4 regions of the Pantoea allii genome follow, and region 2 is predicted to be linked to each of the others. Evidence: predicted binding sites of a transcription regulator. Region 2 holds the regulator's gene; each other region holds the start of a gene.
What was found. The regulator CRP, encoded in region 2, controls carbon source genes, mostly activating them, when cyclic AMP is high. The targets are predictions, from matches to a motif close to ATGTGANNNNNNTCACAT.
Positions count from the first base shown of each region.

Region 1 (7,437 bases), 720 kb from region 2:
TAATCACCGGCTCGATCGACATGTTGGCAAACACCAGCAGCATGGCGGTGAGCCACATCAGCCTGACCACCGTCCGGTTAAAGGGGGCAAGGGCTACGACCGGTTGGGAACGGGCGCTGTCTACTTTGCGCGTCGGTGCCGGTTCTTTAAGTAAAAACGTGGTGGCGAGAAAAGCCACGAAAATGACCGCACCGGTAAGCCAGAACGTGGCCCGAATACCGATCAGCGGCGGCAGTACGCCCCCCAGCAACGGGCCAATCACGTTACCGGCCATCATGCCGGATGCCAGCATGCCCAACGCCCATCCGGTATGAGATTTAGGCGTTTGCGCGGCAATCAGAATGGTGGAACCGGATGAGTAGCCGCCGAGTAATCCCGCCAGTAAACGTAACGCCACCAGCTGCCATACGGTGGTTACCATACCAATCAGTGCCATCGCAACTGCCATTCCCAGGCTCGCCCGGATCAGCATCAGCTTGCGCCCATAGCGATCGCCCAACCTGCCCCACAGCGGGGCGGTCAACGCCGCGCTGAGAAAAGTGGCACCATAAGCAACGCCGGACCAGCGCGCCATGGCCGCCGGTTCCTGTACACCCAGTTGTTGCACATACAAAGGTAAAAAAGGTAATAGTAAGGTCATGGCGACAAGGGTCGTAAAAGAGCCAAAGACGCAAACCCATACGTTACGTTTCCAGTGGCGAAAGGCAGTTGCCTCAGACGTCATTTCCATGCGATATCCCCATCGAGTTCAGGGACTCAGGCTAACAATGGTGACGAGGCAACAACAGTCGGCGCGTGATATTTGCTGACTGGCATAGTTTGTTGCTGTACTGCAACAATCAGCGTCCGCCCAGTTGGTCGATCAGGATGTCGCACAGCAGGCTAACGGGCGAGGCAGGCGCGATGTCCTGATGCATCAGCAGATAACTTTGTAAGCGATCCATCTGCCACTCAGGCAGAACCTGAACAATCTGCCCCTGGGTAAGCGCCTCCTGCACCATGTAGGAGGGCAGATAAGCAATCCCGTTGCCCGCCAGCGCCGCATTCAGCAGCGCCATGCTGTTATTGGCCCGAAAACGGCTACGCACGTCCACCGCCAGGCGCAGCTTGTCGCGACGAAACGGCAGCGCGGCAGTATGCGCCGGGCCGTGAAACATCAATAAATCATGACGAGGTAACAGACGGGGATGCGAGATGGCAGGATGCTGAGCCAGATAAACCGGTGCGGCATACAGCCCCCAGTGGATATCGCTTAATAGCCGAAAGTTGCCCTGGCGGGGCGCATGGGCGCGAATAACAATCGCCACATCCACCCCGTCGCCAATCGTCTCGTCGTTATTATCCGTCAGGCTGAGATCGACATTGATGTGCAGATGACGGCGCAGAAAGCGATTAAGCAGCGGCACAATACACTGGCAGCCAAAGGTGACGGGCGCCTGTAAACGCACATTCCCGACGGGATTTTGGTGCGCCTGTTGCACAAAATCCTCGGCCTGATGCAGTTCATCCAGCATACGTACACAAAACGGATAGTAAGCCTGGCCCAGCTCCGTCAGCGTCATTCTGCGGGTGGTACGCTGCAGCAGCCGAATGCCCAACCGCTGTTCCAGCCCGGCGATTTCCCGACTGATATGGGACTTCGATACGCCGAGCACGCGCGCGGCTTCCGTAAAGCTTTTAAGCTCGACCACGCGCGCAAACAACATCATGGCGATCAGGTTATCGCTGTTATTCATCGGTTTCCTACGGGCCAGAACGGCGGCTGCGGGTTATGGCACAGCGATGACGCCATGCATCTGGCAGTAAGAATAAAGCAACGGCGGGAAGGCTAACAGCGTCAGTGGCGGAAAAGGCGTGCGGGGCCCTGGCGATGCATGGACATTCCCACAGGCTAGCGGATGGGAATGTCCATACAGTGACTAACTTGCCATGGCATAGGGAAACAATAAACGATCGGGCTCCACCCGGCGCTGGCGGCGCAGCTGGCCTGGCGTCACCATAAAATAGTTTTTAAACGTCCGCGTATAGGCCTGCTGGGTATCAAACCCATAGCTCATCGCCACCTGTAAAATCGCCTCGTTACTGTTGAGCAGCGTTAAGGCCGACTCGGTCAAACGACGCTGACGAATATACTCGGCCAGTGAGAAGCCGGTGTGCTGGCGAAATAAACGCTGCAGATGCCAACGGGAATAGCCCGCCCGGCGCGCCACTTCGTCCAGATGCAGATCGTGTCCTAAATTGCTTTCTATCCATTCCAGCAAACTACGAATAAACTCGCGCTGATTCATGGTGTTCTCCTGGTTAAAGCAGATGTGCAGGGAACACACTTTAGCGCGCTAAATTTATCCCTTAATTAGCGAAAACTTAGCGCAGAATTAGCAAAGCGGTAAAATCGTCCGTTTCAGGGTGCATTATCACCCTCTGACCGGGCGCGTAACGGCATTTTGCTGCACTCGCCATGCCAATAATTCTGCGCTAATAATCCAGCGCTACACTGTTGCCATTTTTCGGGGGACGTCATCCATGCGCGTGTTGTTGGTCGAAGATGATGAAATGATCGGCGCAAATCTGCAGCAGGCGCTGGAAGCGGCAGGCTGGTCAGTCGACTGGGTGCGCGATGGCGTTTACGCGCAAAACGCCTGGAGCGAAGGCGGCTACAGCTGCGTACTGCTCGATCTCGGCTTACCCCGCGACGACGGTTTGCAGGTGCTGCGGCGCGCGCGGGCGCGCGGCGATGCCACGCCGGTTTTAATTCTTACCGCCCGTGATACGGTCGCCCAGCGGGTACAGGGACTGGATTACGGTGCGGATGACTATCTGCTGAAGCCTTTTGATCTGCAGGAAGTGATGGCCCGAATGCGGGCAATTACCCGCCGCCATCATGGCTCTGCCGATTCGCTGCTGGGCAGCGGTGATGTTCAACTGGATATGCTGACACGCGAAGTGCTGTACAAAGGGCAACGTGAGCAGTTAACCGCGCGTGAATATGCCCTGCTCTATGCGCTGCTGGAACGGCCCGGTGCCATCCTGTCACGCGAGCAGTTGGAAAACCGTATTTATGGCTGGGGTGAAGAAGTCAGCAGTAATGCTGTGGATGTCTTAATCCACGGGATGCGGCGCAAGCTGGATAATGATGTGATCCGCAATGTACGCGGACTGGGTTGGCGGGTACCGGCAATATGAAAATTTTTATGCGATCGTTACGTAATAAATTACTGAGTACGTTACTGGTGATTCATTTGCTGATGATTGGCGGCGTGGCCTGGTACTTTTTCAGCTGCTACGGTGAGATGGTTGGCGTCATCAAGGATGAGCAGTTAGCCAAGCTGGCCGATGCCTGGTCAGTGAACCGCGAAATCCCCCCGCTGATGCCGCTTATTGCGCCCGCACACAAGATTAAAAGCGCCTTCGTGATTCAGTTATGGGACGCCAAAGGCCAGTTACGCTCCAGCTCCTGGCCTGAACTGCATGCGCCGCTGCAGGCTGAAAACGGCTATAAAGATGTGCAGATTGGCGGTTGCCACGACTGCGAATGGCGCATTTACACCCGCGCCGGCCAGCCGGGCAGCGAGATAAAAACCATTCAGGTGATGCTCAATCTCAGCTACATGAAAGAAATGATGGTGAGACGGGCGCTGTCAGCCATTATTCCGCTGATTTTAATGATGCCGCTGTCGTTGCTGGTGATCTGGCTGGTGGTGCGAAAAATCACCCGGGATTTGCGTGTTGCCTCGCGTGAAATTGCCGCGCAGGACGCCCATCACCCACACAGCGTTTCCCCTGAAAGCCTCCCGGACGAAATTCAGCCGCTGGTCGCCGCCTATAACTCTCTGCTGGATAAGCTACGTGCCGCCTGGTCTTCACAGCGTCAGTTTATGGAAGATGCTGCTCACGAACTGCGGACGCCGGTCACGGCGGTCACGCTGCAGCTGGAAAACCTGCGTCAGCACATTCAGCCTGGCGAGGCCAGCCGCCAGTTTGCGCAACTGGAATCCGGCGTCACCCGTACACGTCACCTGGTCACCCAGTTGCTGAATATGTCGCGCTGGGAAGATCAGTCCGTCGTTGCCAGCGTGGAAAATATCGCGCTGGAAGATGTGCTGAAAGAGAGCATTGAGCAGCTCATGGTAGTGGCCGATAAGCGCGGTATCGATATCGGCTTTAGCGGAACCACGCACTACCATTTGCAGGCCGGACGTTCAGAGCTGCGGAGCCTGTTTGACAACCTGATCGGCAACGCCATGTTGCACACGCCCGAAGGCAGCCTGGTGGATGTCCTGCTGCATCGGGTGGCGGGGCAAACCGTGGTGGATATCGTTGATAACGGCCCAGGTATGCCTGAGTCCTTTATCGAACGCGCGTTTGACCGTTTTGCCCGCTCACCCGATGTAAAAGCGCAGGGGAGCGGTTTAGGTTTGTCGATTGTGCGCAGTGTTGCGCAGAAACATCAGATCCACGTTGCCCTGTCCAACTGCCTGACTCCGCAAGGTGACCGCTGCGGTTTTCAGGTGCGCGTCACCTTTCCTTAATCCCCGTCGTTCGAACCGGAACCCGACAACGTAAACGGTTGCCCGGTTCCGTTCGCCTCCAGCAATATTGTGATTCAAGTCACAATATTGATGAATTGTTATGCAACACATTTTGACAAATGTGATCAAAAGCTATTTTCTATCTCCCTGTAAAAGGCACGCTATGCTAACTAAAAAAATGCGGCCCAGATACTTCACCGCCCAACCTTTGGGATTGATTTCCAAACAGCGCGCAAACGATTGTCTTGCGCATAAGAAACCAGTGGTCAAAATATAATGAAATTTAAAACGTTAATGGCAGGCGCCCTGCTGGCAGGCTCCTTAAACGGTGCAGTGCAGGCTGCAGAAAACGATCCCCAGTACGTTTCCGACTGGTGGCATCAAAGCGTCAACGTGGTGGGCAGCTACCACACCCGTTTCGGACCACAGTTCAATAACGATGTGTATCTGGAATACGAAGCTTTCGCGAAAAAAGACTGGTTTGATTTTTACGGCTACGTTGATCTGCCAAACTTCTTTGGCGCGGGCAACAGCAATGCTAACGGCATTTTCGACCACGGTTCCCCGCTGTTCATGGAAATTGAGCCACGTTTCTCGATTGATAAACTGACCGGCACCAGCCTGGCCTTTGGTCCGTTTAAAGAGTGGTATTTTGCGAACAACTATATCTACGATATGGGCCGTAACAGCGCTAACCGTCAAAATACCTGGTATATGGGTTTGGGCACAGACATCGATACGCACAGCGATATCGGCCTGTCACTTAACGTCTATGCCAAATACCAGTGGGAAAACTACGGTGCGGCGAATGAAAACAGCTGGGATGGCTATCGCTTCAAAGTGAAATACTTTGTGCCGATCACGACCCTGTGGGGCGGTAATCTTGGCTATGTTGGCTTTACCAACTTCGACTGGGGTTCAGACTTACGCGATAAGTCGGGCCCGATTCGCACCAGCAACGCAATCGCCTCCAGCCATATCTTGTCGCTGGGTTACGCTCACTGGCACTTCTCAGCCGTTGCACGTTATTTCCATAACGGCGGTCAGTGGGGAGCCGGTCAGGAGTTAGGATTTGGTGACAGCGCGTCTGAAATCAAGTCTACGGGCTGGGGTTACTACCTGGTTGCTGGCTATAACTTCTGATTGCTGGCACGACCCTAAAAAAACGTTGAGGCCTTCCTGAAGAAGGCCTCTCGTCTTTTCAGGGTTCCTGACGTGCATTACGCGTCGGATTTCACCACGTTGATGCGCCATGGAATATTGAATTTATCAATAAACATAGCAAAGCCGTTTGACCAGAAGGTTTCCTGCCACGGCGTGGTGACTTTCCCGCCCGCAGACAGCTTCTCAAACCAGGCTTTACCCTGCTCTGCATCGTCCGTTGCCAGACTCACGGCATAGCCCGCATGTTCTGAGGCCGGTGGCTGGTACGGATTACCGTCACTCATCATCAGCTCGCCCTGACCAATACGCAGATGGGCATGCATAATCTTTTCAGGTGGCAGCGGCGGTGCGGACCGATCACCGACCTGTTCGCCCTGCTCCGGGTTATCGCCAAAGGTCATTTTTTGCAGCAGTTGTCCACCCGTTGCCTGCAAATAGAATTCCATCGCTTCTTCACAGCGACCATAGAGAAACAAATAGGGACATACTTGCATTATTACCTCGATACCGGTGAGTAAAGTCTTTCTTATACAGAGATGATAAGTGTAGACGACAGGTCGGGGATAACGATGATAACCAGGAAAATCTTCATCATTCGGATTATTTACCTGGCAGATAAAAGCGTGTTTCGCTGATATCTTTACAACCAAAACAGGGCCAGAAAAAAAGAATAGTTTGTCCTGAATAACCTTTAGGTATTGTTTTATTCGCAATAATCACTATTAATTACTTCTGATAAAGCCTTTATTTATAGTCAGTTAAAGAAAAAACCGTTCGCCAGAATAACGAGCTTCGCCAGAGCTGTTCCGCTTAAACCGTTTTTCTTACTTCAGGCACCAGCATGGCTGGTCCTGAAATTTTCAGATTCAATAACGTCATACGCTAAATAAGCGAAGCGGTAAGAAAGACCGCCGCTTAATTATATTGAATCAGCTGGTTCATTATTTTGCTCATGTTTTATACACATTATTCTTTATTCCTTTCAGTACCTTCCTGCTAAATATTTACCACCCAAATGCCGATAACTGTGTTCTTAATTCATTATTCGGGACTGTGTAATGTCGTTAAAAAAATCTTCACTCCTGGTTCTCTCGTTCCTGTTGATTCTTTTCCTTATCAGTATATCGGTCAGCATCTGGTTACTGGCTCGCAGTAACGCATCGTTGAATGCCGTGAATAAAGAAATCCGTGTGGTGCTATCGGTTATCGATCCCATCAATCACAGCCGCACGTTACGCGTACGCCTGATGGAGTACATGAAGGAGATTGAGAGTGACGGCCCTCAGGCCACCTCGTCGCTGGACAGCGTGAAAAGCGTGGCCGCAAAAGCCGATGCGGCCTTCCAGGCTTATCTGAGTGCGCCGCGTATTCCCGGTGAAAAGGCCGACGCCGACCGCTATCGCCAGGCCTATTTGGCTTACCGCAATCAGGGAATTCAGCCTTTAATTGAAGCCGCCGAAGCCCGCGATCAGACGCGCTTTAAAAACCAGATCGCCAACGTAGTGCGCCTTGACCGGCAGTATGAAATTGTCCTGGACCAGGTGCTGGCCCAGCATGAGGCTTACGCGAAGAAACTGAACACGGATGCCCAAAGCAACTTTTCATCCGGGATCACACTGCTCATGGTATTTGGCCTGTTATTCCTTGCCATCATCATTGCGATACTGATCTTTGTCAGACGCTATATCTTATCGCCGCTGAATAACGCAAAAGCGCACTGCAGCGAGATTGCGGCAGGCGTGCT
Region 1 is NZ_CP125958.1:4,288,831-4,296,267, forward strand. Features, by position in the region: gene QNH99_RS20125 (MFS transporter) at 1-730, opposite strand, end outside; gene QNH99_RS20130 (LysR family transcriptional regulator) at 840-1,736, opposite strand; gene QNH99_RS20135 (helix-turn-helix domain-containing protein) at 1,920-2,288, opposite strand; gene QNH99_RS20140 (response regulator) at 2,524-3,183, shown strand; gene QNH99_RS20145 (sensor histidine kinase) at 3,180-4,529, shown strand; gene QNH99_RS20150 (nucleoside-specific channel-forming protein Tsx) at 4,806-5,672, shown strand; gene yjdN (VOC family metalloprotein YjdN) at 5,750-6,187, opposite strand; gene QNH99_RS20160 (methyl-accepting chemotaxis protein) at 6,752-7,437, shown strand, end outside.
Region 1: a site for CRP is predicted at 4,597-4,614, ahead of QNH99_RS20150 (nucleoside-specific channel-forming protein Tsx). Genes of this name have one in related genera too.

Region 2 (7,437 bases):
AAGCCTTTACAACATGAAATTTTCGGGCCCGGATGGCGCGGCGTTTATCCCTGTGCGCGGCCTGGCGAATCCTCATCTACAAACCCTGCTGCCGCGCCTCATCCGCCGCACGATAAGAGTCACGCCTCACTGGCAACGGCTTGATTTACCCGATGGTGATTTTGTCGACCTGGCCTGGAGTGAAGATCCGCAGTTTGCACAGCATAAACCGCGCGTGGTGTTGTTTCATGGTCTGGAAGGCAGTTTCCACAGTCCCTATATCCACGGCCTGATGCAGGTCTGCAAACAACGTGGCTGGCTGGCCGTAGTGATGCACTTTCGCGGCTGCAGCGGCGAGCCGAATCGTCTGAACCGGATTTATCACTCAGGAGAAACCGAGGATGCACGCTTTTTTCTGAACTGGCTGACGACGCGCTGGGGCCGCGTTCCGACCGCCGCGGTGGGGTTTTCGCTGGGCGGGAACATGCTGGGTTGCCTGCTGGGGCAACAGGGCAATGATGCCGTCATTGATGCCGGCGTTATTGTTTCTGCGCCGCTGTTGCTTGAGCCCTGCAGCGCCCGACTGGAACGTGGATTTTCCCAGGTTTATCAGCGTTACCTGCTGAGCCAGCTTAAAAAGAATGCTCAGCGCAAACTGCACGCATGGCCTGACACTCTACCGATTGATCTTAAACAGCTCAGCGCGCTGCGCCGCCTGCGAGACTTTGACGACGCGATCACCGCCCGCGCACATGGCTTTGCCGATGCCACGGATTATTATCGCCGCGCCAGCGCCATGCCGCTGCTTCGCTCGGTGGCAAAACCGTTGCTGATCATCCATGCGAAAGACGACCCGTTTATGAGTGATGAGGTGATCCCGCAGAATGACCAATTATCTGCCACTATTACCTATCAGCTGACGCGCCATGGCGGTCATGTTGGCTTTGTTGGTGGCACCTTGCGCCAGCCTCAGTTGTGGCTGGAACAGCGCGTGCCACAGTGGATTTCCCCTTATCTGGATAGCTAACCCTGTGATGATTCCCTGGCAACAGGTTTCCCCCGAAACCCTCGAAAATTTAATTGAAGCCTTTGTCCTGCGCGAAGGCACCGACTACGGTGAACAGGAGCTCAGCCTGACGGAAAAAGTCGCCGATGTGCGACGTCAGCTGCAGCAGGGTGAGGTGGTACTGGTCTGGTCTGAGCTTCACGAATCGGTAAACATCATGCGCAAAAGCGAGTTTCGCGGCTGATGCACAGAATGAAAAATCGTGCTAACAATGCTCATCGCCCGACTTCACAGGGAGTTTTACTATGTCTGCACGCCATCCGATCATTGCGGTAACGGGTTCCAGTGGCGCGGGAACCACCACCACCAGCCTGGCATTCCGTAAAATTTTTCAGCAACTCAATTTGCACGCTGCCGAGCTGGAAGGTGACAGCTTTCACCGTTTTACCCGGCCAGAAATGGATATGGCGATTCGTAAAGCACGCGATCTGGGTCGCCACATCAGCTATTTTGGCCCGGAAGCGAATGACTTTGGCCTGCTGGAACAAACCTTTATTGAATACGGTGAGCACGGCAAAGGCCAGTCACGGAAATACCTGCACACCTACGACGAAGCCGTGCCCTGGAATCAGGTGCCGGGCACCTTTACGCCGTGGCAGCCGCTGCCCCCGGATACGGACGTGCTTTTTTATGAAGGACTGCACGGCGGGGTGATGACGGCTCAGCATAACGTCGCTGAAAAGGTGGATTTACTGGTCGGCGTGGTGCCGATTGTCAACCTGGAGTGGATTCAGAAGCTGGTCCGCGATACCGGTGAACGCGGCCATTCCCGTGAGGCCGTCATGGATTCGGTTGTGCGCTCAATGGAAGATTACATCAACTTCATAACGCCACAATTCTCACGCACCCATATCAACTTTCAGCGCGTCCCTACCGTGGATACCTCCAACCCGTTTGCGGCCCGCACCATTCCTTCGCTGGATGAGAGTTTTGTCGTCATTCACTTTCAGTGTCTGGAAGATATTGATTTCCCTTATCTGCTGGCCATGCTGCAGGGATCGTTCATTTCCAATATCAATACGCTGGTGGTACCGGGCGGAAAAATGGGGCTGGCGATGGAGTTGATTATGGCGCCGTTGGTGAAACGGCTCATGGAAGGCAAACGCATTGAATAAAATCAGAGGCCGCGCGGGCCTCTGAGAGATCACAGCTCGATAACCTCGTAGCTGTGGGTGATCGCGACCCCTTTGCCTAACATAATGGCAACCGAGCAATATTTTTCCGCCGACAGGTCGACCGCACGCGCCACGGCTTTATCTGAAAGTGCTTTTCCACTCACGATAAAATGCAGGTTGATACGGGTAAAGATGCGAGGGGCTTCTTCCCGACGCTCTGATTCGAGTTTTACTTCGCAATCAGCCACATCGTTGCGGCCTTTTTGCAAAATTGAAACCACATCGATTGCGCTGCAACCACCGGCCGCCATCAGCACCATTTCCATAGGACTGGGCGCTTTATCACCGGAATTACCATCCATTAAGACCTGATGGCCGGATGATGATTCGCCGAGGAATGTTAACCCTTCAACCCATTTGACTCTTGCCTGCATAATTTCGCCCCCAGAATACCCTGTTTTTGCGCCAGAGTACGCTTTTGCCTGGTAAACAGCAATCCAGAGAAATCAGCCTCATTGCTGAAGCGAGACAACACAAGACAGTCGGCGAAAGCTGTGCTACAAACAGTGCTGAAAATATTTTTTCGTCATCCGAAGATGAAGCCGGGAAGAATTATGCGCTCTGCGCCGAATGCAGCCCGAATAATTTCCTGAATGGAAACACGCTTAACGCTTTCATCGCCTGGCAGGGAAACAGAGCCCTGTATTTTGGGCACGATTACAATAGAGGATAATAGCGAATGGTTCTCGGCAAACCGCAAACAGACCCTACACTTGAATGGTTCCTGTCCCATTGCCATATTCACAAGTATCCATCCAAAAGTACGCTGATTCATCAAGGTGAAAAAGCCGAAACGCTTTACTACATCGTGAAAGGTTCCGTCGCGGTACTGATTAAGGATGAAGAAGGCAAGGAGATGATTCTTTCTTACCTGAATCAAGGCGATTTTATTGGTGAGCTTGGCCTGTTTGAAGAAGGTCAGGAACGCAGCGCCTGGGTACGTGCGAAAACGGCGTGCGAAGTAGCAGAAATTTCCTACAAGAAATTCCGTCAGCTCATCCAGGTTAACCCGGATATTCTGATGCGTCTTTCTTCACAGATGGCGCGCCGTCTTCAGGTGACGTCAGAAAAAGTGGGAAATCTCGCGTTCCTGGATGTCACCGGACGCATTGCACAGACGTTGCTTAACCTGGCTAAACAGCCTGACGCCATGACGCATCCTGACGGCATGCAAATTAAAATTACTCGTCAGGAAATTGGCCAAATCGTTGGTTGTTCACGTGAAACCGTGGGCCGTATCTTGAAGATGCTGGAAGATCAGAATCTGATCTCCGCACACGGCAAAACCATCGTTGTTTACGGCACCCGCTAAGCCTTATTATTCACGGCGTGATGGCAACATTATGCCGTGAATATCTTGTGTTGAGCCCATGTGGCGAAGAATAATTTATCACCCCGAAGTTAACTATGCGCTGCGCCAGACTCTGGTGTTGTGCCTTCCGGTCGCGCTCGGCTGGCTGTTTGGCGATCTGCAAAAAGGGTTGCTGTTCTCATTAGTTCCCGCCTGCTGCAATATTGCTGGCCTGGATACACCGCACAAACGTTTCTTTAAGCGCCTGATTATTGGCGGCAGCCTGTTTGCCTTTGGCAGTTTGCTGATGCAGTGGCTACTGCTCAAAGACGTCCCTCTGCCGTTGATTCTGTTTGCGATGCCGTTACTCCTTGGCGTCACAGGTGAAATCAGCCCGCTGCACGCCCGACTGCTGCCCGGTACGCTGATTGCCGCGATTTTTACCATCAGCCTGATTGGCCGTATGCCCATTTACGTGCCTCCGCTGCTCTATATCGGCGGTACGCTCTGGTACGGATTATTCAACTGGTTTTGGTTCTGGCTGTGGAAAGAGCAGCCGATGCGCGAAAGCCTGAGTTTAATCTACCGTGAGCTGGCAAATTACTGTGACGCAAAGTACAGCTTGCTGACGCAGCTTACCGATCCTGAAAAAGCCCTGCCGCCCCTGCTGGTGCGTCAGCAAAAAGCGGTCGACCTGATTAACACCTGCTACCAACAGATGCATATGTTGTCCGCAAGCCGCGATCACAGCCATAAACGTCTGACCCGGGCATTTCAGGTGGCGCTGGATTTACAGGAACATATCTCCGTCAGCCTGCATCAGCCGGAAGAAGTCCAGAAGCTGGTGGAACAAAGCCATGCGGAAGCCGTTATCCGCTGGAATGCCAGGACGATTTCAGCCCGACTGCGCGAGCTGGCCGACGATATTCTGTATCACCAACTCTCCAGCCGTTTTGATATGGACAAACAGCTGGGTGCGCTGGAAAAAATCGCCCGCCAGCATCCGGACAATCCGGTGGGTAACTTCTGCCTCTATCATTTCAGCCGCATCGCCCGGGTACTTCGTACCCAAAAGCCGCTTTATCAACGTGACCTGATGGCCGATCGCCAGCGTCGTTTGCCGCTGCTGCCCGCGCTGCGAAGCTATCTGTCGTTGCGTTCTTCCGCGCTGCGCACCGCCGGTCGTTTTGCCGTCATGCTGATGCTGGGCAGCGCCCTGGCGGTGTTTTTCTCCATTCCAAAGCCCTACTGGATTTTGATGACAATCATGTTTGTCAGCCAGAGCAACTACAGTGCAACCCGGGTTCGTATCCAGCACCGGGCCCTGGGCACCTTTGCCGGGTTGGTCATTGCGGCAGCCTCGCTGCGCCTGGATGTGCCAGAGCCGCTGGTGTTGAGCATCATGCTGGCCATTACCTTTATCAGCTATCGCTTTACCCGACAGTTTTACGGCTGGTCGATGGTAGGATTTACGGTCACGGCCGTTTATACGCTGCAACTGCTCTCCCTTAACGGGGCACAGTTTTTATTGCCCCGCCTGCTGGATACGCTGATGGGTTGCCTGATCGCCTTTGGTGGCATGTTATGGCTGTGGCCGCAGTGGCAGAGCGCGCTGTTGCGTCAGAATGCGCATGATGCACTGGAGGCCTGTCAGGACGCACTGCGGATGTTACTCGGCCCGGAGCAGTCTCCAGATAAGCTGGCTTACCAGCGGATTAAGGTCAACCAGGCCCATAACGCGGTGTTTAATTCCCTGAATCAGGCGATGCAGGAGCCGGGATTTAACTCACGCTACCTGCAGGATATGCGCTTATGGGTCACGCACTGCCAGTTTATTGTTGAACACATCAATGCCATGACAATTCTGGCGCGCGAACACACCATGCTGCCACCCACGCTGGCCGAGCACTATCTGCAATGGTGCGAGATTGCACTGCAACGTTGCCAGCAACGACTGGAATATGATGGGGAAAGTTCGCAGACGGATCTGCTGCAGGGCGTTGAAGATATTAACGAGGGGCCCGTCACGGTGCTGGAGCAGCACGTCCGGCGCATTCTTGATCATCTGAAAGTGATGCACACGATCTCATCTTTGGCCTGGAACCAGCGGCCTCATCATGGCCGCTGGCTGATGCGCAGTCTGCGCCGGAAATAACTCAGGCCGACAGCACCTTCTCTACCGCGTTGGCAAAGCGCGTCATGCCCTCTTCTATATCGGCAGGCTCGATAATCAGCGATGGCGCAAAGCGCATCACATCAGTCCCGGCCACCAGCACCATCACGCCTTCTGCGGCTGACGCATTCAGGATATCGCGCGCCTTGCCCGCATGTTGCGGTTTCAGGGCTGCACCAATCAGTAGACCTTTACCCCGGATATCGCTGAACAGATCGTGACGCGCATCAATCGCCTTAAGGGCCTCCACAAACTGCTGACGACGGATTTCCACGCCATTCAACACCTCTGGTGTATTGATGATATCCAGCGCGGTTTCTGCAATCGCACAGGCCAGCGGGTTTCCGCCATAGGTGGTGCCATGAACGCCAGGTGCCATGGTTGAGGCCACCTCATTCGTGGTCAGCATCGCACTGACCGGAAAACCACCGCCCAGCGCCTTCGCCGAGGTCAGAATGTCTGGCGTCACGCCATAGTGCTCATAGGCAAACAATTTACCGCTACGTCCCATGCCGCTTTGTACTTCATCCAGTACCAGCAGCGCCTGGTGTTTGTCGCACAGTTCACGTAAGCCCTGCAGAAACGCTGGCGTGGCCGGCATCACACCGCCCTCGCCCTGAATCGGCTCCACCACAATCGCGCAGGTATGATCGTCAATGACGGCTTTTACCGCATCCAGGTCGTTGAAAGGCACGTGAACGATATCGGCGGGTTTCGGACCAAAACCATCGGAATACTTTGGCTGTCCACCCACCGTTACGGTGAACAGCGTCCGGCCGTGGAAGGCATTATGAAAGGCAATAATTTTACTTTTAAACGGGCTGTGGCGTTTGCAGGCATAATAACGAGCCAGCTTAAAGGCGGCTTCATTGGCTTCCGCACCGGAATTAGCAAAAAAGACGCGCTCCGCAAAGGTCGCGTTGATGAGTTTACTGGCCAGCCGCAGCGCAGGTTCATTGGTGAACACATTGCTGGTATGCCACAAGGTTTCACCCTGTTTCTTCAGGGTTTCAACCAGCGCCGGGTGACAATGGCCCAGTGCGGTGACGGCAATCCCGCCAGAGAAGTCGATATACTCTTTGCCCTGCTGATCCCAGACTCGGCTCCCTTTGCCTTTTACCGGTACAAACTGTGCAGGTGCATAAACAGGCAAAATAACCTGATCGAACGTCTCCCGCGTTACCGCCATATTTTCCGCTGCCATTGACAACCTCGTTAACTGGTTCGTTGAGTCAAGATGAAATAATAATCATGAAATATGCATAAAAAATCACTTAAAGGCAAACACAACTTCATTGATTCAGGAAATTAGCTAACAGCAGGTGCCCCTGCTCACTGAGGATGCTCTCGGGGTGAAACTGCACGCCTTCCAGCGCCAGGGTTTTATGGCGAATCCCCATAATCTCATCCGGCTGACCATCGCGCACGCTCCAGGCCGTGACATCAAATTCATCAGGCAGCGTATCCGCTTTAACGATAAGAGAGTGGTAGCGCGTCACGGTCAACGGCTGATTAAGGCCACGGAACACACCACCACCATTGTGCTGTATCGCCGAGGTTTTACCATGCATCACGTTGCGGGCACGCACGATCTGCGCACCGAAAACCTGAGCGATGGCCTGATGACCCAGGCAAACACCTAACACCGGAAGACGACCGGCGAAGTGGCGAATGGCCTGCAACGAAATACCGCTCTGATCGGGCGTACAGGGGCCGGGCGAGATCACCAAATGGCTCAGCGGCAGGGCGCACA
Region 2 is NZ_CP125958.1:439,670-447,106, reverse strand. Features, by position in the region: gene QNH99_RS02040 (hydrolase) at 1-1,006, shown strand, start outside; gene QNH99_RS02035 (YheU family protein) at 1,011-1,229, shown strand; gene QNH99_RS02030 (phosphoribulokinase) at 1,291-2,160, shown strand; gene QNH99_RS02025 (OsmC family protein) at 2,190-2,594, opposite strand; gene crp (cAMP-activated global transcriptional regulator CRP) at 2,900-3,532, shown strand; gene QNH99_RS02015 (YccS/YhfK family putative transporter) at 3,591-5,666, shown strand; gene QNH99_RS02010 (bifunctional acetylornithine/succinyldiaminopimelate transaminase) at 5,668-6,888, opposite strand; gene QNH99_RS02005 (aminodeoxychorismate synthase component II) at 6,977-7,437, opposite strand, start outside.

Region 3 (7,437 bases), 1.2 Mb from region 2:
TTTACGGTATTAACTCCCTGTATTACGACTTTGTGGGTGCGTCACCTATCGCAGGTTTTTATGACGGCTTCTCAACCTTTACTCAGGGGTTTCTGCGTTTCGGTGATTTCAAGCTGTCGTACATCACGTTCTATGCGCTGGTTGCCATCGTTTTCGTCTGGATTCTGTGGAATAAAACCCGCTTTGGTAAAAACATTTTTGCCATCGGGGGCAACCCGGAAGCGGCGAAAGTCTCAGGCGTCAATGTTAACCTGAACCTGATTTTAATTTATGCCTTGTCCGGTGTGTTTTATGCCTTCGGCGGCATGCTGGAAGCGGGCCGTATCGGCTCAGCCACCAACAACCTCGGCTTTATGTATGAGTTAGATGCAATTGCAGCCTGCGTCGTCGGCGGGGTCTCCTTCGCCGGTGGTGTGGGTACCGTTGCGGGCGTGGTGACCGGTGTACTGATCTTTACCGTTATCAACTACGGTTTGACCTACATCGGTGTGAACCCTTACTGGCAGTACATCATCAAGGGCGGCATCATTATCTTTGCAGTGGCGCTCGACTCGCTGAAGTATTCGCGTAAAAAATAACAGAAGTGGCAATCATACAAGCGGCCTCCGGGCCGCTTTTTTTTGGACCGTGCAAATGCGCGTTCGTCAGCTGGTCTTTAGGCTGGGCACGGCCTTAATATCATCAGTTCATCAGCTAAAATCGCAAACCCGCAAACCCGCAAACCCAGAAATCCGTAACTCGATAAGTGCATAAACTGGCCAGTGAAGAACAGTCTCCTGCACGTCTGTTCGCCTTCAGCCCTCGACGGGCGCTGGATGCGATATTGCCTTTTCGTATGATTTCTAACACTGAGAGTAGAACGGCAGAACGGCAGAACGGCAGAACGGCAGAACGGCAGAACGGCAGAACGGCAGAATGAAAAGATGGCAGGATGAAAAGATGGCAGGGCAGGAAGCGCCGTGCGAAGTCTCGTCAGCCCTTTCAGTTAAGGAAAAGCAGCACTGAGCTGGCGGGATAACTAACGGCGTTTCTGTTCGAGTTCCAGCAGTTGTTCCGGGGTCACAGCCGGATAGCTTTGTGCATCTTCAGGTATCTCATGCACGGCAGGGATCGGTACCAGCGGGCCAAGGAAACGCGGTTCGCGCTTCAGCAAAAACAGATCCGCCAGCGCGCCAAGACGTGCACCCACTTCACGCATCCGCACGCTGAGCATATTTTTAGGGGACGGCACCGCGTAGCACTGAGCCTGAATGCCGAGATGCAAGGCGATAAACAGTGCCCGCTCGCAGTGAAAGCGCTGGGTGATGATAATAAAGTCATTGGTATCAAATACCTTGCGCGTGCGCACAATCGAATCCAGGGTACGGAAGCCGGCATAGTCCAGCACGATATCAGCAGGATCGACACCGCCTTTGATCAAATCGCGCCGCATTGTCATCGGTTCATTGTAGCTTTGCTGTGCATTGTCACCGCTCAACAGCAGGTAGTTAACCTTACCGCTGTTATAGGCGTTGAGCGCGCCCTGCATTCGGTAGAGGTAATACTGATTAATCACACCTGTGCGGTAATATTTCGCCGTCCCCAGCACGACGCCCACTTGTCGATGGGGGAGCGATGCGAGGTTGTCATAAATATAAGGTGCCGTTTTCCAGCTGATCCAGCGATCAAGGCCGAACGCCGTCGCCACCATCGTTAAGATGATGAAAAGCAGAGCAATGAAAACGCGTTTCAGCATGCGCCTGAGCACTCGAGATCAGAAGTTTTGGTGGGACAAGGCTACTTGAGCTACACCTGCTAAGCAAGTTTACCCCGTTTGGCTGGTGTAAATTTGAGCTGCGCTGAATCAATGACGACCCAGCGCAGCAATTTTTAGATCGAGGTACGGCGATAATGGCGGTATTGAGGCAGCCAGAAATTGTTCGCGATGGACTGTGACAGCACGTCTTCTGAGGTCACCACTGCCACGCCAGCCAGCTGCGCGGCTTTACCCACTTCCATGGCGATAATCTTCGACACGCCCTGAATATCTTTAATTTCAGGCAGTACCGGTCCTTCACCGTCGTTCACCAGCGGTGAGCAATCCGCCAGCGCACGGCTGGCTGTCATCAGCATGGTATCGGTGACACGGGACGCGCCAGAGGCGATCACACCCAAACCGATACCCGGGAAGATGTACGAGTTGTTGCACTGCGCAATCGGGTAGATTTTGCCGTTCCAGGAAACCGGTGAGAACGGGCTACCAGTGGCCACCAGCGCTGCACCATCGGTCCAGGCAATAATGTCTGCTGGAGTGGCTTCAACGCGCGAGGTTGGGTTGGAAAGCGGCATCACAATAGGACGTTTGCAGTGCTTATGCATCTCACGGATGATCTCTTCCGTGAACAGGCCAGGCTGACCTGACACACCGATTAAAATGTCGGGCTGTGCATTACGCACAACGTCCAGCAGGGAGATAGCGTCGCTTGACGTATCCCAGTCTTTAAGATTGTCGCTTTTCTGCACCAGCCTGCTCTGGAAATCCAGCAGGTTAGGCAGTTTGTCGGTCAGCAGACCAAAGCGATCCACCATCATAACGCGACTACGTGCTTCGTCGTCGCTCAGACCTTCCGACTTCATTTGGGCAACAATCTGCTCAGCAATACCACAACCGGCGGAACCTGCGCCCAGGAAGACGACCTTCTGCTCACACAGGCGGCTTCCGGCAGCGCGGCTTGCGGCAATCAGAGTGCCGACGGTCACGGCAGCGGTGCCCTGAATGTCGTCATTGAAGCAGCACACTTCATCACGGTAGCGCTCCAGAAGCGGCATCGCGTTTTTCTGTGCAAAGTCTTCAAACTGCAACAGCACTTTCGGCCAGCGGCGTTTAACGGCCTGAATGAATTCATTTACAAAGGCATCATATTCTTCACCGGTGATACGTGGATGACGCCATCCCATATACAAGGGATCGTTCAGCAGTTGCTGGTTATTGGTACCCACATCCAGCACAACGGGCAGCGTGTAAGCCGGGCTGATACCGCCACATGCGGTGTACAGTGACAACTTCCCAATTGGAATGCCCATACCGCCAATGCCCTGATCGCCCAGGCCAAGGATGCGCTCACCGTCAGTGACCACAATCACTTTTACGTTCTGCTTGGTGGCGTTTTGCAGCATGTCTTCGATGTGCGCACGATTGGGGTAGGAGATGAATACGCCGCGTGCGCGACGATAAATTTCCGAGAAATGTTCGCAGGCGGCACCGACGGTTGGGGTATAAATTATCGGCATCATCTCTTCGAGATGGTTGTCCAGCAGGCGGTAAAACAGCGTTTCGTTGGTGTCCTGAATGTTGCGCAGGTAAACATGTTTATCGTTATTGTTTTTAAAGTCCTGAAACTGACGCCATGCGCGTTTTGCCTGCTCTTCGATGGATTCTACTGCTTCAGGCAGTAAGCCATTGAGATTGAACTCATTGCGCTCTTCGATGCTGAAGGCGCTGCCTTTATTCAGCAGCGGAAATTCCAGCAAAATAGGGCCAGCATAGGGAATATATAGCGGGCGTTTACTTTCGTATTCGAGTTCCATGCAGTCATGCTCCGGTTGCAAGTTTTCCTGGCGCAATAATCAAAGAGTAGGGTGGACGCCAGTTTTATTGTGATGACGAAGGCCTGGCGCCAGATCCTATGAAATTTCTCGCCGATGTACAGCTTTTGTAAATAAAAGATTTAGAAACTGTTTAAAACCGTGCCGCACATTACGCTTTTGCCAGGGGCACCTGCGTCAGTTGATCGCAACCCAGCGCGCGTAATGTCGCCTGAGTAGCCGAAAACTGATCCAGAGCAGGCTGGTGCGTCTGGGCCAGTGCGGCGGCCTGGATATCGTGACAGGACTCACCTGCCATGTTCAGTAAAATCAGTGCGGCCTGCAGCGGCGGCAGGCTGGGATTGAACGCCGCGTTTTCTGCATAACGTCCGCTAAAAATACGGCCTGAGACGGTCTGTAACGCGACACCGCTAAACGCCCGGCTGTAAGGTGCATGAGAGCGATTAGCCGCCTTAACCGCGGCCTGAGCCAGCGCATCGCCCGTTACAACGTAGCCCTGGTCTACATCATCCATCAGGCGTTCCATAATCTGTAGATCACCCGGGCCAAACGCATCTGGCAGGTAATGCGCCAGCGTCTGTACGTCGCGCTGCGGCAGGCTGATGCGAATGTCTGTACCGCTGTTGAGTTCGTTCATGAACTGGCGACAGTGACCGCAAGGCGTGTAATTGACAGTGATGCTTTCAAGGCGCGATTCGCCACGCAGCCAGGCGTGGGTGATGGCGCTTTGCTCCGCATGAACGGTTTGCTGCATGGTCGCACCGGTAAACTCCATATTGGCACCGAAATACCAGTTACCGCTCACGCCACGCGCGATAGCACCGACGTTAAACTGCGACAGCGTCGCCACCGCGCAGGCGGCGGCGACCGGCAGCAGCGCCAGCGCCAGGGCATCTGCATCCAGTTTGGTTTGCGCCTGCAACAGGGTGACCTGCTCGGCCCGCAGCATCGCGTCAAATCCCGGCTCGCTCAGCACCGGGCGAAGCGCGGTTTGCAGTGCAGCGGGAAGTCCTTCAACGGCAGAGTGGAAACGTGGATGCATGGAAGCCTCATTCAATCATCAGAGCGGTATGCCAGACATCGGTTTATATGTGATCTTCGTCGCTCTGACAATGCAACATGTCTTACAGTTTTCAACTTTGCGAGATCTCTCCCAAAGTTTTAGCCAAACCAGTGCAGCAACAGCGGGAAAACAAAGGGAGCCAGTAACGAGGTGATGATGCCGCAAATCACCAATGCCAGCGAACTAAAGGCGCCTTCCTGAAAATCAATTTCCGCAGCCCGTGCCGTTCCCAGTGCATGAGAGGCATTACCAATCGCCAGGCCGCGTGCCGCTTTGCTCTTCACGCCTAACAGATTCAGTAGCATATGACCAAATACCGCACCCAGCACGCCGGCGATCAATACACAAATCGCGCTAATCGCAGGAATGCCGTGCAGCGATTGGGAGACCGCCATGGCAATCGGGGTGGTCACCGATTTTGGCAAAATCGTGGCGGCGATTTCTGGGGTTGCGCCCATCCACAGCGCAATGGCGGTGCCCGAAATCATTGCCGTCAGGCTACCAATCACGCACACGCCGATAATGGATTTCCAGCGGGCACGGATTTGATGCATCTGTTCATACAGCGGCAGCGCCAGGGCCACCACCGCGGGTTGCAGCAGCTGATTCAGCACCTCGCTGCCAGCGAAATAACGGGCATAGGGCATGTGCAGTAACAGCAGGAGGGGAATAATCACGGCCATGGAAACCAGTAGCGGATTCAGCAACGATATCTTCAGTCTTGCCGCCAGCTTGCGCGCCAGTAAAAACGCCCCGACAGTGAGTGGCAACGACCACCAAATATCACTCATCGTTAACCTCTTTGGCCGTAGGTCGCGAATGCAGTTTATGGGCACTTAACCCCACAATGGCAAGGACAGCGAAGGTACTGACAAGGCAGGAGACGACAACAGGACCGAATTGCGCGGTGAGGATATCGGTGTAATTCATGACGCCCACGCTGATGGGCACAAACAGCAGCGCCATATAGCGGATAATCAGATGACAGCCCGGCTTGACCCAACGCACGGGCAGGATTTGCGACGCAAGCAGCGCAAACATAATAAGCATGCCGATGATGCTGCCGGGCAGGGTGATGGGCAGCAGCAGGGCTATGCCGTTTCCTGCATATAAGCAAAGATAAATAATGATAAAAGCGCGCAGATAACGCCAACTCATCGTTAGCACGGTGTGCATGACAGGCTCCTGTTTTTAACGGGTTTTATCATACGCACTAACGGCCTGGCCTGCCAGCAATCAGCCGTGTGGCTGAAGCGCCATCCCCGGCGGTAAACCGCAGAGGATGGCCAGAGGACTATTTCACCGGCATGCCAGGTACGGCACCGCTGTCTACGGACAGGACAAACAGATCTTTGCCACCGGGGCCGGCAGACAGCACCATGCCTTCCGACACGCCAAACCGCATTTTACGCGGCGCAAGGTTGGCCACGATGATGGTCATCTTGCCGACCAGCACCGCAGGATCGGGATAGGCCGCACGAATGCCTGAGAAAATCTGGCGCTTCTCACCGCCCAGATCCAGCTCAAGACGCAGCAGTTTGTCCGACCCTTCGACTAATTCCGCTTTCTCAATCAGCGCGACGCGCATATCCACTTTGGCAAAATCGTCGATGGTAATGGTATCGCCAATAGGTGCATCCGCCAGTGGGCCGGTTACCGCCGGTTTATTGGCTTCTGCCGCATCCACTTTTGATGCCTCAATCAGGCCTTCAACCTTCGCCATTTCAATACGACCATAAAGCGCCTTAAATGGCGCGACCTGATGATTCAGCAGCGGCTGTTGAATCGCATCCCAGTGCAGTTCGCTGTTCAGGAACGCTTCAGCACGTTCGGTCAGTGATGGCAGCACCGGTTTCAGCCAGGTCATCAGGATGCGGAACAGGTTGATGCCCATTGAGCAAATGGCCTGCAGGTCTGCATCACGGCCTTCCTGCTTCGCCACCACCCAGGGTGCCTGCTCATCAACATAGCGATTCGCCAAATCGGCCAGCGCCATGATTTCACGAATGGCCCGGCTGAATTCACGGCTCGCCCAGGCTTCACCAATCTTCTCTGATGCGTCCAGGAAGGTTTGATACAGGGCGGGATCGGCCAGTTCCGCTGACAGCTTGCCGTCAAAACGTTTAGTGATGAAACCGGCATTACGCGAGGCAAGGTTGACCACTTTGTTGACGATATCGGCGTTGACGCGCTGAACAAAATCTTCCAGGTTCAGGTCAATATCATCGATACGTGAAGAGAGCTTCGCCGCGTAGTAGTAGCGCAGGCTGTCGGCATCCAGATGCTGTAACCAGGTGCTGGCTTTGATAAAGGTCCCGCGTGACTTCGACATTTTTGCGCCATTGACGGTCACGTAACCATGCACAAACAGGTTATTCGGTTTACGGAAACCGCTGCCTTCCAGCATGGCCGGCCAGAACAGACTGTGGAAGTAGACAATGTCTTTACCGATGAAGTGATACAGCTCCGTGGTCGAATCCTGCTGCCAGAATTCGTCGAAGTTGATATCGCCACGCTTGTCACACAGGTTTTTAAACGATCCCATGTAGCCGATAGGTGCATCCAGCCAGACGTAGAAATATTTGCCCGGCGCGCCTGGGATTTCAAAGCCAAAGTAGGGCGCATCACGGGAGATATCCCACTGCTGCAGTCCCGACTCAAACCACTCCTGCATTTTGTTTGCGACCTGCTCTTGCAGTGCACCAGAACGCGTCCAGGCACGCAGCATTTCACTGAACGACGGCAGATCAAAGAAGAAGTGTTCAGAGTCACGCAGGACCGGCGTCGCA
Region 3 is NZ_CP125958.1:1,687,420-1,694,856, forward strand. Features, by position in the region: gene mglC (galactose/methyl galactoside ABC transporter permease MglC) at 1-578, shown strand, start outside; gene sanA (outer membrane permeability protein SanA) at 1,019-1,735, opposite strand; gene QNH99_RS08120 (NAD-dependent malic enzyme) at 1,870-3,567, opposite strand; gene cdd (cytidine deaminase) at 3,737-4,627, opposite strand; gene QNH99_RS08130 (CidB/LrgB family autolysis modulator) at 4,747-5,439, opposite strand; gene QNH99_RS08135 (CidA/LrgA family protein) at 5,432-5,824, opposite strand; gene metG (methionine--tRNA ligase) at 5,943-7,437, opposite strand, start outside.
Region 3: a site for CRP is predicted at 4,675-4,692, ahead of cdd (cytidine deaminase). Genes of this name have one in related genera too.

Region 4 (7,437 bases), 660 kb from region 2:
TAGAAGACGAAGCCCGCAGCAAGAAGGTTTCGCATGAAAAAGCCCAGCAAAACGCCGTTGAAATGATGGAGGAGATTGCCGCCAACTTCTCCTACGAAGCGATTCGCGTCACGGATCGCGTGATGGGTTGGCTCTGGAGTCGACTTTATCAGGGCATCAACGTCAACGGCGGTGAGCGCGTTCGCCAGCTGGCTCAGGACGGTCATGAAATTGTTTATGTGCCCTGCCACCGCAGCCATATGGATTACCTGTTGCTGTCTTACGTGCTGTATCACCAGGGGCTGGTCCCGCCGCACATCGCCGCCGGTATTAACCTGAACTTCTGGCCTGCCGGGCCGATTTTCCGCCGTCTGGGTGCCTTCTTTATTCGCCGGACCTTTAAAGGCAACAAGCTCTATGCCACCGTCTTCCGTGAATACCTGGGTGAACTCTTTACCCGTGGCTATTCCGTGGAGTACTTCGTGGAAGGGGGCCGTTCACGTACCGGCCGGCTGTTAGATCCGAAAACCGGCACGCTGTCCATGACGCTGCAGGCCATGCTACGCGGCGGCACGCGCCCTATCACGTTAGTGCCTATATACATCGGTTACGAACATGTCATGGAAGTGGGCACCTATGCGAAAGAGCTTCGCGGTGCCACGAAAGAGAAAGAAGGCTTCATGCAGATGGTGCGCGGCTTACGTAAGCTGCGCAATCTCGGTCAGGGTTACGTGAACTTTGGCGAGCCGCTACCGCTGATAAATTATTTGAATAAGCACGTTCCTGAATGGCGCGATGCTATCGATCCCATTGAAGCACAGCGTCCCGGCTGGTTGACCCCGGCGGCGAACGATATCGCGGCCACCATCATGGTGCGTATTAACGAAGCCGGCGCGGCGAATGCCATGAACCTGTGCGTTACCGCTCTGCTTGCTTCGCGTCAGCGCTCTTTGACCCGCGAGCAGTTGGTTGAGCAACTGGAGTGCTATACCCAGTTACTGCGCAACGTGCCCTACTCGCCGGATGCCACCTTGCCCGACATGTCTGCCGAAGCCCTGCTGGATCATGCGCTCAGCATGAACAAATTCGAGAGTGAAAAAGACAGTATTGGTGACATCATTATTCTGCCGCGCGAGCAGGCGGTACTGATGACCTACTACCGTAATAACATTCATCATATGCTGGTCATGCCGTCGCTGATTGCGGCGATTGTGCAGCAGCATCGCAACCTGAGCGAAGCCGAACTGCTGCGTCAGGTCAGCCTGATCTATCCCATGCTGAAGAGCGAGCTGTTCCTGCGCTGGAGCCATGATCAACTGCCGCAGTTACTGACTAACTTATGTCAGGAACTGACGCGTCAGGGGCTGATTACCGTTGAGGCAGGTCTGCTGTCGTTTAACACCGCGCGTTACCGTACGCTTCAACTGCTGGCCGCCGGTGTGCGTGAGACGCTGCAGCGTTACGCCATCACCTTCTCGATTCTTAGCGCCAAGCCCACCATTAACCGGGGCACGCTGGAAAAAGAGAGCCGTACCCTGGCGCAGCGCCTGAGCGTGTTGCACGGGATCAATGCGCCGGAGTTCTTTGATAAAGCGGTGTTCTCCTCACTGGTGCTCACGCTGCGTGATGAAGGTTATATCAGCGACAGCGGTGATGCCGACGTGGCGCAGACGCTGGCGACCTGGCACATCCTGGCTGACCTGGTCACCAGCGATGTACGCATGACCATCGAAAGCGCCGTAGCGCACGATTAGCGGATTCGCGATGACGAGAAAGGCGACCCTGAAGGTCGCCTTTTTTATTCGCACGCTGGTACTGAGGCACTCAGCAGCGTTGACGCACATTCGCGAACTGACCGCGATTCTCGTCGGGGCGGTTAAAGGAGCTGTGAAAACGGCGGCGTATTCATCAGCACGCCCAGAAACAGAACCAGTCCCACATAGTTGTTATTCAGGAAGGCGCGGAAACAGGCCTGACGATCGCGCTGCGCAATCAGCTTTTGCTGATAAACAAATAACCCACCAGCCAGTAATAGCGTCCAGTAAAACGCGCCGTTCAGATCCAGCATCGTCCCCACCAGCGCCATCAACACCAACGTAGACAGCTGCAGCAGACCAATAATCAATTTGTCGTAGCGACCAAACAGTATCGCCGTGGACTTAACGCCTATCTTCAGGTCATCCTCGCGATCAACCATGGCATATTGCGTATCGTAGGCCACCGTCCAGCAAATGTTTGCCAGGAATACCAGCCAACAGACCAGAGGTAAGGACTCACTAACTGCCGCCCACGCCATGGGGATCGCCCAGCCAAAGGCTGCGCCTAACACCACCTGAGGCAGATGCGTATATCGCTTCATAAACGGATAGACCCAGGCCAGCGCCAGGCCCACGACCGAGAGCATAATGGTCATCAGGTTCATGCTCAGTACCAGGGCAAACGCAATCAGCCCCAACACCACAAACAGCATTTTGGCTTCTTTCGCCGTCACGGCACCGCTTGCCAGCGGCCGGTGCCTGGTGCGCTCAACGTGCCCGTCTACCTTACGGTCGGCATAATCATTGATCACACAGCCCGCAGCGCGCATCACAAAGACACCCGCGACAAACACCGCCAGTGTCGGCAGCGGTGGGACGGTCATCTTTGCCAGCCAGAGCGCCCACAGCGTTGGCCACAACAGCAGTAAAGCGCCGATCGGTTTATCGATTCGCATCAGGCGGCTGTAAGCCTGCCATTTCGTCATTTTTTGTGTGTTTTGCACAGGTCAAACCCTTAACCTTGATCACGATAGACCGGCGATGCCGGTAAAAACAGTTCCGTTAACAGTAGCGGCTTACCCGACAGCCGCAGCCGGGACCGGCGTCCCCAGAGCGTTTCGACGCTGCCAGGCTCAATAAAATCGCGGGTAAGCGTTGATGAGGAGAACAGGTAACGTCCCAGAGGCCGCGTACCGAGTTGCTGTAACATGGTTTCCGGGCCGTTGAGGGTACTTTCAGGCACCAGCGTGCGTCCCGCCAGCCACGGCTGCTCATCTCCGTAGAGAATCACTTCACGCAGCCAGAAACGCTGGTCTGCAGGTAATAACGCGCCTTCGTCGCCTAATTCGTCAGCATCGATAAAGCCTTCGCGTACAGGTTCGACCCTGACCTTCTGGCAATGCTGTTCGAAACGTCGCGTCATGGAGTCCTCCTCCATCAGCCAGTCACGAAGCGGTTGCGTAAATGCGGCATCGTCCAGCGCCAGCCAAGTGAGTGAACGTAATAAACGGAGCGGGTCTTGCGTCATGGCACTTTCCCCCAAAAATTTTCAGAGAGGTAGTTTAGCGCAGAGCGATACGAGGAACACCGTCCTGAATGCTGACGGCTTCGTTACTCGCGTTTAAGCCGGTTACTGTTTGCCAGCCACAGGGTGATAACCAGCAACAGGATAGCCGCGGAATAACATAACGTATCAATGGGATTTTTATGGTCGACGATGATCAGCCTGATGATGGCGGTAATCCCGATGTACACAAAGTAGCGTAAAGGGAAATGGTAGCCCGACTGGAAGTACTTCACGATGAGTGCAATAAATTCGAAGTAGAGAAAATAAATCACAATGCCGTCAATCAGCAGGTAGGACGACGCCTGCTCACCGGTGCTAAACAGGACATTGGCTAAATGGACTGTCTCTTTGCCCAAAAACACCATCAAAATCACCGCCAGGATCAGCAGTCCCGCGTTCAGTACCCACTGCATCAGGCGCGCAATCTTCTGTGCTACCGGGTTTTTGTCACTCATCTCACGCCTCAAAAATTAAATGGGGTTTTATTGGCGCTATCATGCGTGAGTGTGACCTAAATCACAATATAGCTGTCAGGCTTACCGCACCCGCTGCCATTCCTCCCCCCAATGTGACATGAGGAATGCTTATTAATGAACGCCATAACCCCTGAAAGATCAGAATCATAAAGCAAGAACAGCGCGGGTGAGGATGGATGTTTTCACGCACATCGCGCGCCAACTGCGGCTGTTGCTACGCCTGACGCCGATTATCCCTTTATGACTACCTGGTTGAATCCACCTGTTGGTAAAGCCTGTCATCCCTTTTTCACATGTGAGGGCTACATTGACTCGGTTTTGGCGACCGAATGATCCAGACCCGGTTTTAGCCCGACACCGTTCAGCTCTACGCATTCACTGCCTTATGTAGCGGTATTGCCTGTATCGACTGGCAGCTAATCAGCCGAAGCGCCAGCGCATAAGACGCGATGCGGCCGGGAAAAGGCATTTAACCCACTCCGTTTTCGCAGAAAAGTTTGTGTGTACTTACAATCAAAAAAGCTATTGATAAAAAACAATATTTAACGATGATCGAAACAATAACGCTGCATCAGACAACCCAATAGTGCCCTGTTAAGAGTACCGACGCGCACAACCTAAGCCACAGTAAGGAGAACAGCATGAAAACGATTCTGGTGATTCTGGACGGCCTGAGTCATCACGTGGCACAACACGCTATGGGCTACCTGCATGCAGAATGTGCCCATGGCAAAGGCCATTACTACAGCCTGACCTGTGCGCTGCCTTCGTTGTCACGTCCGCTATATGAGTGCATTCTGACCGGCGTCGCACCGGTGGAAAGCGGGATTATTCATAACGATGTCAACCGCATGAGCCACGAACGCAGTGTGTTTCACTATGCGCGTGACGCCGGGCTGACCACCGCCGCCGCCGCTTACCACTGGATAAGCGAACTGTATAACCGCACGCCCTTCGAACCAGCCCGCGATCGTCACACGGACGCCCCGACGCTGCCTGTTCAGTTTGGGCACTTTTACTCCGACGACGGCTATCCCGATTCCCACCTGTTTGAAGATGCCGAAAGCCTGCGGTTACGTTACAACCCGGACTTCCTGCTGATTCATCCGATGAATATCGATCATGCCGGTCATCAGCATGGCCTCTCTTCTACCGCGTACCGCAACAGGGCGCGCATGGCAGATGGTTATCTGTCACAGTGGATGCCAGGCTGGCTGGCGGAAGGCTATCAGGTCATGGTTACCGCCGACCACGGCATGAACGATGACCGTTCGCATGGTGGCATGTTGCCAGAAGAAACGACCGTTCCCCTGTTTGTATTTGGTGAAGGCTTCTCGCGAAAGGCCGGGCTGGCCCCGCAACAAACCGAACTCTGCGGCACCCTGTGTTCGCTGCTCGGCGTCACACATGATAAGCCGGTCCATCGCGCCTTGCTGGCGGGTTCAGCGTCCTGACGTTAACGCGCTGAAGACCGGGCAGAGAACGTACAGATTTCCACATTCCCGCCGCGCGGGATCATCATGAGCCGCAGCGGCACCTCACCCTGGACTGACGGCGACCGTCTTCCCCTTCAGCGCTGTCAAAACGGGCGGCCTCGTCTTGTCTGTAGCCAGTCTTTCCGCCGTAGATATTCGTTCAGTCCTGTTTCAGGCGTGCACAATCAGGAAGGTGAGCGACGTGCGCCGGGTTGGATTTGTCCATGCAGATCAGTAGAGTAGTCTACATTTAACGATGTCGACATTGCGCAGGTTGCTTAAAACACTGAAAAAAATTGCGCAGCGTCCGGTAGCCACGTTCTCAGATTGCGCTTTCCATCAGGCTGGCAATCTGCACCGCCTGAAGCCTGATGGTTGAGGAGCGACTATACGTGTTAACCCTGCTTAACTTACTCTCTGCCGTTGCGCTTCTGGTATGGGGCACACATATTACCCGCTCCGGGATTATGCGCGTGTATGGTGCCGATTTGCGCCGGGTACTCAGCCGTAGCGTGGAAAAGAAACCCATGGCGTTTCTTGCCGGCGTTGGCGTCACCATGCTGGTGCAAAGCAGCAATGCCACCACGCTACTGGTGACGTCATTCGTTGCTCAAAACCTGGTGAGCCTGACGCCTGCGCTGGTGGTGATATTGGGGGCGGATGTCGGCACGGCCATTATGGCGCGCATCCTGACGTTTGATCTCTCCTGGCTTTCACCGCTATTTATCTTTTTCGGCGTGGTCTTTTTCATCAGCCGCAAGCAAACCCGGGCCGGACAGCTCGGCCGCACCAGCATTGGTCTGGGACTCATCCTGCTGGCACTGCAACTGATTGTCGAAGCCGCCAAACCTATCACTCAGGCATCCGGCGTACAGGTACTGTTCTCCAGCTTAACCGGTGACGTGATGCTGGACGCCCTGCTCGGGGCCGTCTTTGCCATTATCAGCTACTCAAGCCTGGCGGCGGTGCTGATTACGGCCACGCTCACCGCAACCGGCGTAATCGCCTTTAAGGTAGCGCTGTGTCTGGTGATTGGCGCCAACCTTGGCAGCGGTCTACTGGCCGTCATCAATGGCAGTGGTTCCAACGCAGCCGGTAAACGCGTGGCGATGGGCAGCCTGCTGTTCAAGTTGATTGGCTGCGTGATTATTCTGCCCTTTGTCGATCCGCTGGCAGTGTGGCTGGATAAGCTGCCGGTAAATGACGAAGAGCTGGTGATCTTCTTTCATGTCTTCTACAACCTGATTCGCTGTGTGGTGATGGTGCCGTTTGCCGACGCCATGGCGCGGCTGTGTTGCCGACTGATCGCTGACGATGCCGAAAGCGAGACGACGCTGAAGCCCCGGCATCTCGACAGCAGCGCGCTGGATACGCCAGCACTGGCGCTGGTCAATGCTGCGCGTGAGGTGTTGCGCATGGGGGATGTGCTGGAGCAGATGCTGGATACGTTTCTGCAAGTGGTGCGTGGAGAAGCCCGGGCGGAACGCAGGGTACGGCGGCTGGATGATGACGTGGATGTGCTGTATACCGCCATCAAGCTTTATCTGGCGCGCATGCCCAAAGAGGACTTATCCGAGCAGGATTCCCGCCGCTGGGGGGAAATCATTGAAATGTCGCTGAACCTGGAACAGGCAGGCGATATCATCGAGCGCATGAGCGGCGATGTGGCTGACAAGTCTCTTGCCGCGCGACGCACCTTTTCGCCCGAGGGACTGAAAGAGCTGGAAGCACTACATGAACAGCTGATTGATAGCCTGCGGCTAAGCCTGTCGGTTTTTCTCTCACACGACGTCACCAGCGCGAAGCGGCTGCGCCGCGCCAAGCACCGTTTCCGCCTGAAAATACGCCGCAATTCCCACTCCCATGTTAACCGCCTGCATCAGCAGAACGTGCAGAGCATTGAAACCAGTTCGCTGCATCTGGGGTTGCTGGGTGATATGAAGCGGCTGAACTCGCTGTTTAGCGCGGTAGCCTACACGGTGCTGGAGCAGCCTGATGATGAGCGGGACGACGATTAACATGCGGGGGCCGTTTGGCCCCCGCGAGGTCAGTTTCGCCCGCACAGCGTTACTTTTTTTTCTCGACCGGTTTGCCCGACCAGTAACCCGCAAGCAGCGAACCGGACAGGTTATGCCAGACGGAGAACAGGGCACCCGGCAGCGCAGCCAGTGGGGAAAAGTAGA
Region 4 is NZ_CP125958.1:4,352,751-4,360,187, forward strand. Features, by position in the region: gene plsB (glycerol-3-phosphate 1-O-acyltransferase PlsB) at 1-1,733, shown strand, start outside; gene ubiA (4-hydroxybenzoate octaprenyltransferase) at 1,856-2,740, opposite strand; gene ubiC (chorismate lyase) at 2,752-3,264, opposite strand; gene psiE (phosphate-starvation-inducible protein PsiE) at 3,348-3,758, opposite strand; gene QNH99_RS20435 (alkaline phosphatase family protein) at 4,421-5,233, shown strand; gene QNH99_RS20440 (Na/Pi cotransporter family protein) at 5,647-7,272, shown strand; gene panS (ketopantoate/pantoate/pantothenate transporter PanS) at 7,322-7,437, opposite strand, start outside.
Region 4: a site for CRP is predicted at 3,808-3,825, ahead of psiE (phosphate-starvation-inducible protein PsiE). Genes of this name have one in related genera too.